Regions from separate parts of the Paenibacillus sp. RC21 genome, predicted to be linked through region 3. Evidence: predicted binding sites of a transcription regulator. Region 3 holds the regulator's gene; each other region holds the start of a gene.
What was found. Region 3 encodes LexA, which represses DNA repair genes until DNA is damaged. Its sites were predicted from a motif close to CGAACATATGTTCG; they were not measured.
Positions count from the first base shown of each region.

Region 1: the regulator LexA is predicted to act here: its motif matches at 1,762-1,775, upstream of recA (recombinase RecA).
Region 2: the regulator LexA is predicted to act here: its motif matches at 1,987-2,000, upstream of addB (helicase-exonuclease AddAB subunit AddB).

Region 1 is NZ_JBIYCS010000001.1:425,538-428,771, forward strand. Features, by position in the region: gene pgsA (CDP-diacylglycerol--glycerol-3-phosphate 3-phosphatidyltransferase) at 1-234, shown strand, start outside; gene ABIA61_RS02065 (competence/damage-inducible protein A) at 330-1,598, shown strand; gene recA (recombinase RecA) at 1,845-2,906, shown strand; gene ABIA61_RS02075 (regulatory protein RecX) at 3,102-3,234, shown strand, end outside.
Region 2 is NZ_JBIYCS010000002.1:698,086-701,319, reverse strand. Features, by position in the region: gene ABIA61_RS08465 (class I SAM-dependent rRNA methyltransferase) at 460-1,836, shown strand; gene addB (helicase-exonuclease AddAB subunit AddB) at 2,067-3,234, shown strand, end outside.
Region 3 is NZ_JBIYCS010000002.1:49,075-52,308, forward strand. Features, by position in the region: gene ABIA61_RS05365 (hypothetical protein) at 1-74, opposite strand, end outside; gene ABIA61_RS05370 (DUF896 domain-containing protein) at 203-409, opposite strand; gene ABIA61_RS05375 (LysM peptidoglycan-binding domain-containing protein) at 515-883, opposite strand; gene lexA (transcriptional repressor LexA) at 1,074-1,700, shown strand; gene ABIA61_RS05385 (hypothetical protein) at 2,264-2,434, shown strand; gene ABIA61_RS05390 (hypothetical protein) at 2,477-2,617, shown strand; gene ABIA61_RS05395 (LytTR family transcriptional regulator DNA-binding domain-containing protein) at 3,133-3,234, opposite strand, start outside.

The DNA.
Region 1 (3,234 bases), on a different contig from region 3:
CGTCAGATTGCTTTATTGGATGGCTCTGTGGTCGCTGCAAGCAACTGGGGCAAATTAAAGACCATCATCCAGATCGTTGCCATTGTAGCGTTGCTCATTAATAATTTTCCGTTTGTCTTTCTGGGTATTCCGTTTGATTTAATAACGATATGGGCGGCTGCGTTTATTACTATTTACTCGGGAATTGACTATTTTGTAAAGAACAGCCATTTACTTCGCTCCTCCAAGGTTTAACAGGATAAGTTTCATGGGAACAGCGATAGGGAGTTTGCTTATTGCTGTTTCTTTGCATAATTCCCACAACATTCGCTCTACAGGAGGCAGAAACGATGAAAGCTGAAATCATCGCAGTAGGAACTGAATTATTGCTCGGACAAATTGTGAACACAAATGCCCAATATTTGTCACAAGAGTTGGCTACGGTTGGGATTGATGTATATTTTCAGACGGTTGTTGGCGATAACATGGATCGACTTCAGGAAGCGGTACGTCTGGCTCAGAAGCGTGCGGATATTATTTTGTTCTCCGGTGGTCTGGGACCGACTCAGGATGATTTGACGAAAGATGCAATCGCCGCTGTGCTGGGGCGTAAATTACATATAGACCGTCTCGCTATGGATAAGCTGGAACAGTTTTTCCGTAATCGCGGGGTGGAAATGACCGAAAATAATCGGCGTCAGGCGCTTTCCATTGAAGGGGCTACCCCTCTTGAAAATGAGACAGGTCTGGCTGTGGGCGATGCGATTGCACAGGATGGTAAATATTATGTGGTTTTGCCTGGACCGCCGAAGGAACTCAAACCGATGTTTGAGAATCAGGCGAAACCTTGGTTGCTCCAGCAAGCACTGAGTGGTGAGGAACTGCCGATTTATTCGAAAATGCTAAAGTTTGCAGGAATCGGCGAGTCAGCTCTCGAAACCCGCTTATTGGATCTGATAAAATCACAGACAGACCCGACCATTGCTCCTTATGCCAAGGAGGGAGAGGTCACAATCCGTATATCCACTAAGGCGGCCAGCGAGAGTGAGGCACTGGTCAAGCTGGGGGCTACGGAAGCAGAAATTCAGCAACGTCTTTCGGAATACATGTATGCGAGCGAGGACGTCACGCTGGAGAAGGTTATTGTGGATTTGATGTCCAATCGCGGACTGACTGTTAGCGCGGCAGAAAGCTGCACAGGTGGAATGCTGATGGAGCACATCACTTCCGTTCCGGGCAGCTCAGTTATGTTTCAGGGCGGTATCGTGTGTTATTCCAATGAAATGAAGAAGAAGCTGCTCAACGTGCCTCATGATTATTTGGAGGGGGACAATGCGCCCGGCGCAGTAAGCGAGGAAGTAGCCCTTGTGCTTGCAGAGCAGGCGAGAATGGTCACGGACAGTGATTTCGGACTCTCGGTTACAGGTGTAGCTGGACCCGGATATTCTGAGCGGAAGCCGGTTGGTCTGGTTTATATCGGTATTGCTGAGCGTGATAAGGAGACTGAGGTATACGAGCTGAAGCTGAGCGGGAATCGTGAAGCGATTCGTCTGCGGTCTGTTAAAGCAATCCTGTACAGATTATGGCGCAGACTGGTGGAAAATGAGAAGCTCTCTTAATGATCTGTATCCGACGCGAGTTTTCATAGAGTTGTTTTAGGTAAACGATTAATGATATAATCATACTATCGGAAGAACCGTTGCAAAAGCCTTTTTGCCTGCGGTTCTTTTTTGATTTAAGAGACAGATGGAAGTATAGAAGAGAACTGTCTAAACAAAAAAACGAATGTATGTTCGAAAAAATGCTTGGCAAGCGTGTCAAAACAAGGTATTATTAAAGTACAAACAACGAAGGATGTGAGTTTATTGTCAGATCGTCGTGCTGCGCTGGATATGGCGCTCCGTCAAATAGAAAAGCAATTCGGTAAAGGTTCCATTATGAAGTTGGGTGAGTCCACCCACATGCAAGTGGAAACGATTCCCAGTGGTTCGATTGCTTTGGATATTGCGTTAGGAACGGGCGGCTTCCCGAGAGGCCGAATTATTGAAGTGTATGGACCAGAATCATCTGGTAAAACAACAGTAGCTCTTCACGCTATAGCAGAGGTACAAAAAACAGGCGGACAAGCCGCTTTTATCGACGCCGAGCATGCGCTTGATCCATCGTATGCCAGCAAGCTGGGTGTCAATATTGATGAGTTGTTGCTATCGCAGCCAGATACAGGAGAGCAAGCACTTGAGATTGCCGAAGCGCTTGTACGTAGTGGAGCGGTAGACATTGTTGTTGTTGACTCTGTAGCGGCACTTGTGCCAAAAGCGGAGATTGAAGGTGAAATGGGGGATTCCCATGTTGGCCTTCAAGCCCGTTTAATGTCGCAGGCATTGCGTAAGCTGTCCGGTGCTATTAACAAGTCGAATACCATTGCTATCTTTATTAACCAATTACGTGAAAAAATAGGTGTTATGTTCGGTAACCCTGAAACTACACCAGGTGGACGTGCTCTGAAATTTTATTCTACAGTTCGTTTGGATGTCCGCCGCATTGAAAGCTTGAAAAGCGGTAATGACGTTGTAGGTAACCGCACACGTATTAAAGTGGTGAAGAACAAAGTCGCACCTCCTTTCCGTCAGGCGGAAGTGGACATTATGTACGGCGAAGGCATCTCCAAGGAAGGCAGTTTGATCGACATTGGTACGGAGTATGACATTGTCGATAAGAGCGGAGCCTGGTATTCCTATGAAGGTGAACGACTAGGTCAGGGACGTGAAAATGCGAAGCAATTTTTGAAGGAAAATCCGAACATTGCTAGTACGATCGAACAAAAAATTCGGGTGGCCAGCAATTTGATTACGACGGTAGCTCCGCCGACAGAAGAAGAGTTGGCACAGCAAGCCAAGGAAGAACAGGAATTGCTGGAGCTTGAATAAAGCTTGGTGAATCCTGGTTCGTGAACTGGAGCCAGGGGTTATGGCACAGCCGTTTGAATAGCATGATTCTGATGCCCTGCACAGTTGTGCAGGGTATTTTTGCATCGAATGTGGCCTGCGTGTCGGCTACATTTTACTTTTGCGTGGCGGGCGTTTTCAGCTTGCTTTCGTGAATATCAAAGTGAGGGAAGCACATTGCAATTGGAAGATGAAGGTGAACACACTTCGAAGGAAAATGAGCAGCAAGGAATCTCCCTTTTTCCTGATCATGAGGAATTGATGGTTACGAGGGTGGAACAGGGGCAGGGTAGGCAACGCGGAAGATACA
Region 2 (3,234 bases), 650 kb from region 3:
ACGCTTCTCCAGATTCAAATGGACCGCTACGCTGTTACCTGCCTTTAAAGTGGAATGATGTTCCCCTGTGATTCACTCGGAATAAAGAACTTGAACCTAAGCAAAAAATTCTTTTCAAAACTGCTGAGACGCTTATGTAACAGCCTATGATCTGTCAAGGACAGCCATGACAAGCATGACCAAGCTGTTTTTTAGGAAAACGAAAATTTTTATAGAACTTCACAAGCTTTAAAAGTGTGACGTCGATATTAAGGCGGGCAGTAGCGGAGCGGTTCATTTGAATCTGGAGAAGCGGTAGCGTTCGCCTTTGCAGGGGGATTCTTACCATTAAAATTATTTGTAAAATCCAAGAATCCCATTGCAACAGCGATCGTAAGATCAAATGAATCGCGGAGCCGCGCCCCATCGAACCCCACACTTTTAACACTTTGATTAATCCAAGAATGGGAGTGAAGGACTTTGCCTTCAGTAATATTGGAACGCAGCCGCAAAAAAAGGCTGGAACACGCGCACCCCTGGGTGTTTAAAAATGAAATAGCCAAGGTGGAGGGTGAGCCGGAGGCGGGTGATCTGGTCAGTATCGTAAACCATCAGGGCCGTTATTTGGCAACGGGTTACTATAATCCGGCCTCGCAAATTACGGTGCGTGTGATGTCCTACGAGCCGCTGGAAGCGATGGATCAAAGCTTTTTTGCCAAACGGTTCCGCGATTGTCTGGAGCACCGTGAACGTTTTGTGACCGGGGGAGACGCGTATCGGCTGGTATACGGCGAGGCTGATTTTTTACCCGGGCTGATTGTAGACCGTTTTGGCGACGTGTTAGTCATACAATTATTAACGCTCGGTATGGATCGCCGCAGGGAAGAAATCAGGGATGCACTTGTTGAAGTGATTGGCCCTGTTGGTATATATGAGCGCAGCGATGTATCCATCCGCGAGCTGGAAGGACTGGAACAGACCAAAGGGCCTTTATATGGCGACTGCCCACGTCATGTCGTGGTAACGGAAAATGGTTTGCGTATCAAGGTCGATATTGTAGAGGGCCAGAAGACAGGCTATTTCTTTGACCAGCGTGAGAATCGTGCGGCGATTGCGCCGCTGATGACAGGCTGGGGAGGACGCAGCGGAATTACGCTACAGGAAGTAGCAGAACAGGGTGACGCTGGCACAGCGGTCATGAAGCCTGTGAACAGAAGCGGCAAGGTTGTGGAGTTCCCATTCTGGGATGGTGCAACCGTGCTGGAGTGTTTTTCACATACGGGAAGCTTTACGCTCAATGCCTGCAAATACGGTGCTAAAAAAGTAACTTGTCTTGATATTTCCGAGCACGCAATTGAAAGCGCACGGGATAATGTCAAGCTGAACGGTTTTGAGGAACGCGTCGAGTTTGTCGTGGACGATGCTTTCCAATATTTGCGCAATCAGGTTAAAGGCTTAGAGGAACGCACCGCGCGGGCCGGGGGAAAGGGGGATACTTCCAAGCCACTCACAGCAGGGGGCGGACGTACCTTTGATGTGGTGATTCTTGATCCGCCAGCTTTTGCCAAAACCAAGAATGCGGTCAAAGGAGCTACGCGTGGATATAAGGATATTAATCTGCACGGGATGAAGCTGGTCAATGAGGGCGGCTATTTAGTGACTGCGAGCTGCTCATTCCATATGCGGCCGGAGCTGTTTCTGGACACGATTAAAGAAGCTGCGGCAGATGCCGGAAAAATCCTCCGTCTGGTGGATTGGAGAGCGGCTGGCAAGGATCATCCCCAAATTCTAGGTGTAGAGGAAGGCCATTATTTGAAATTCGCTATTTTTGAGGTGCGTAGCCGGACACAACTGTAGAATTCATACACAGTTAACCGCCTTTTGGGGTAGCGGAATAAGTAGATTAGGCTCGTTTTTCAATAAAACAGTCCTGTAGAGAAGGCATGCACCAAGCCAAACCTGCGGGACTGTTTATTTTTTGAGGGAGGATAAAATGCTACAAGATGGCAAACGTACGTTCTTTTCTCCCTTGCCTCATATGCTATACTGTTTAATAGATTGTTGTTCGTTGGAAAGGAGGCCGCATCATGTCGGTCCGTTTGTTAATTGGCCGCTCAGGCAGCGGGAAAAGCACGTTAATCCGTCGTGAAATGACGGCTATGCTACGCGGAGAACCGCTAGGTAAGCCTATGCTGTTGCTTGTGCCGGAGCAATCGTCATTTGCTTCCGAGCATGCGCTGCTTACAGAAGCCGGAAACGGTATTCAGGGGACGGTGCGTGCACAGGTCAAGGGATTTCATCGTCTTGCCTATTTGGTCATGCAGGAAACCGGGGGCTCGGCGCTGGTACCTGTGACGGAGGAAGGCAAGAAGATGCTTATATATAAAATTATTCGTCGTCGCAAGGATGAACTGAGTTTATTTAAGGATTCGGGAGACCAGCTTGGCTTTGTGGATCGGTTAAATACGCTGTTTACAGAGCTGAAGCAGTACGGGAATGATACTTGGTCTGTACCGGAGCAACTGGAGCGAATGAATGCTGCGGGGGAATCCATTCCGATTTTACACGGCAAGCTCAAGGACATCAGTCTGATTTATGAGGATTTTGAAAGAGAGCTGACGCTTAAATATATTGACGGCGAGGATACGCTGCGTATGCTGGCGGAACAGATTGCTGAGTCGTCCATTGTACGTGGAGCGGATATTTGGATGGATGGCTACCGCAGGTTTACGCCGCATGAATACAAGGTGGTGGAGCAGCTCATGCTGCACGCTTCTTCGTTGACGGTCGCACTGACCTGCAATCGCAGCTACGAGAGTGGACAGCTTCCGCATGAGCTGGATTTATTTCATCCTGCGGCGGCTACCTATGTAAAGCTTAAAGGGATGGCGGACGAGCTGATGATGGAGACGCAGACACAACTGCTGCGCCCTGATCCGCTTCCGAGATTTAAGGACCGCCCGGCGTTGGCGTATCTGGAGGCAGAGTTTGAACGACGTGCGGTGTATCGGAACCAGGAACGATCTATGCCGCAGCAGCAGATGCGGGAGCAATGGAAAAACAAGCAGCCAGAAGAAATCAAGCTGTATGCCGCAGCGAACCGGCGCGTGGAGCTGGAGGGGGCCGTGCGCGAAATGCGCCGTCTGGCCCGGGATGAGGGAGCGCGTTATCGGGAAATGGCTCTGTTTGTACGCCATATTGAGGATTATGAGCCGTGGGTGGAGCCGATATTTAAGCAATATGAGGTTCCGGTGT
Region 3 (3,234 bases):
ATGCCTTGCTTTTTGCGCGATTTATTCAAATGCGCTGTGTTTTTGCGAACTTTTCTTTCAAATGACCGGGCCATCTCTCAATTCCCTTCCCAAATATATTGCTTAAAACAATTGCTACCAATCCTAATCTATATAGATACCAAAAATAGATACCTTAAAAAAACGAAAAGCAAATTACGCGGGCTAAGCCGCTTTAGCGACATTAATGCTTCAGCCCACCATTTCCCTTCGACGTATCTTCGTCCACAATTTCAATCGTATCAAGTTGCTGCCGGAAATTACGGCGAATGTTATCCAAATAAATTTCCCGAAGATTGGCGCGCTCTGTTGTTTCCTCTTCCGTCAATCCTTCGGCTTTTGCTTTGCGAGCCAATTCATTGATGCGCTGTACCAAGCTGTCTATATCCAAATTCTGTCCCCTCCATATAAGCAAAGATATAATACACTTTGACATGTAGAAAAGAGCTTGTCAAGGTTCCCGTATCACGTTCCCTGACAGCTCTAATGTGACTGATCAGAAGTGCGGAAGCTTTAAAAGCTGGCCTGCCTGCACTCCTCGATCTTCCATTCCGTTAATCCGAACAATTCCTTCTATATATACCCGTGTATCCATTCGTTCCGGTTTATGAGTGGAGGCAATCCGCCACAATGTATCCCCAGGTTGTACAATAAGTTTGGTCACCTCTTCATTCGAAACCGAAGGAGCCGCGAATACCGTCAGTACACCTGCACCCGCAATCCAGGCAACGATAACCAGAATAAGAAGTTTGGGCAGGAGACTGTTGGAAATGGTCCGTACAAGCTGCGCCCTTCTCTCATTCCGGACATTTTGAATCTTTTCTAAATTCATTGGAAAAATACTTTGATATGTGCTATATTTCATCATTTGTCGCGTCCTCCAAACGTTTGTTCCTATGTTTTTTCACAATATAACACGAACATTTGTTTTGTTCAATAGAAAAGAGAACAAAAGTTCGTGATTATTTTTTAGGATTATTTAGAACTTACGTTTGTACGAACGGAGGTTCTATGCTATAATTTTCCCAAACGTTACTAAATGGGGTTGATACGGTATGTCTAAGATTTCAAGCCGCCAGCAGGCCATTCTTGAATTTATCCGCAATGAAGTGCGTCTAAAGGGTTATCCCCCTTCTGTACGCGAAATAGGTGAGGCTGTCGGATTGGCCTCCAGTTCTACGGTTCACGGTCATTTGGATCGTCTGGAGAAAAAGGGACTGATTCGTCGTGATCCAACGAAACCGCGGGCCATCGAGTTACTCGGCCAAGACGAATCGGATAACAGCAACTTGATTAATTACTCAATTAGTCGTGTTCCGGTCGTCGGCAAAGTTACAGCTGGTCTGCCTATTACAGCAACAGAAAATATTGAAGATTACTTTCCTCTTCCCCAACATTTTGTTGGTGAGGATAAAATATTCATGTTATCTGTTGTAGGAGAAAGCATGATTGAAGCTGGTATTGCCAACGGAGATTATGTCATCGTACGTCAACAGCAGACAGCCGATAACGGCGATATTGTCGTGGCCATGACAGACGAGGACGAGGCTACTGTTAAAACTTTTTACAAGGAAAAAGATCATATTCGACTTCAACCGGAAAATCCGGCCTTTGAACCGCTTCGTCTGACGCACGTCAGTATTTTGGGCAAGGTTGTAGGACTCTTCCGGGACTTCCACTGATTTTTCATTTTTCAGCCCCGTTATTCTTCCCGCTACAACAAAACCGGCTGCCCATGGCAAGCCGGTTTTGTGTTGATTTTATGTACACAAAATGTTCCTCACAGCTATTCTTTTTCCTTTGATAGCCCATAGATTAAACGGTTTATACCTGCAATTACTGTTCTGTATATTGGTGGATCAAAAGAATTATATCATTATTTTAGATAAATATGGTATATTATCTGAACAACTGAATAATCGTATTCTTAACCAGGAAGCGTATTACGAGAAAAAACTTAAAACCCTTTATAATAAGTAATATTTCTTTTACCAGCTTCTTATCTTCATTCTTTACTATTCTACTTATGCTAATCTGCTGTAACTTTCTCCTACAACGTAAAGTGGGAAAGGATACGGCAGGTAAGCATAAGTTTTTTTACGTTCCGTATCTCCATACTTTATTAGTTTCTGAATATTAGGATCATAGGTGATAGCTTCTTTTTGCTTTTAATAGATTTATGCTGATACATTGCTAGCGCTACTGACATATGAATAAAGTAGACCTTAGCAAAGGAGATAAGAAGATGATCAAAAATCGAGTCAAAACGTATAAGCACCGTATCGGCAAGAACAAATTTCTGGTCGTAAAAGTCTTTCAGGCCGCAGCCGCCGAAACAAGAAGCGGTAACGCACTAGCCACCAATGCATTGAACATCAAAATTTCCAAACGTAACCGTAAGCATAAACACTTCTAAAATTCATCCGTACCTTCATTTCTTGTGAAGGGAGGTGATATCATGTGTAAAAGACATTTCAAACGTCACGTGAGAAGAAGAGGATTATCGATCCGTTCAAATCAGAGAGCGATTGCACGTGCTAGAGGTAACGCACTGGCTGTTAATCTGTTTAGTGTAAATGATAGACAACGCAGACGTTAATGATTGTTTTTAAGCGAAAAGCGGGAAGGATTTCTTCCCGCTTTTTTGTGCCGCATTATAGTGTAAAACGGATATTGAACCAATATTAAGGGGCCCTTTAGCAGTCGGTAGGACTTTATCATTTTCAACAGAATTTTAACATTTGAAGTAAGTGAATACTGATAAAAATTTCGTATTCTCTTCATCTAAATCCCAGTCCTGAGAAAATTCAAAAAAATGCTTTTTCATGTCTATTCTCCCCTGTGAACTATTGTGTCTTTATCTTTACTGTATGATCATTTATCCTATGTACTCTGAACGAAATGCTTTTCCTCGTTTCATAAACATAAGGAGCGAAAATGTTAACTCAACACAACCCATTACCTTCTCCCATTCTTTTTCCCTTGATTATGAAATTCGAAACTCTTACCTATATCAATTCCTAAAATTAGGGACATATGAACAAAAATCAGGGTGCTGAATGTCTCTTATGATTCGACAATATAAGCCGAGTATTTTTGACAAAAAAAGAGCCGCTATCTAGTAGCAACTCCAGTGAAGATTATGTTCGAATTAATGAAACCCATTTCCTCTATAACCTCGTCAAATCGGTGATAAGAGATCGGACACCTCTTCGA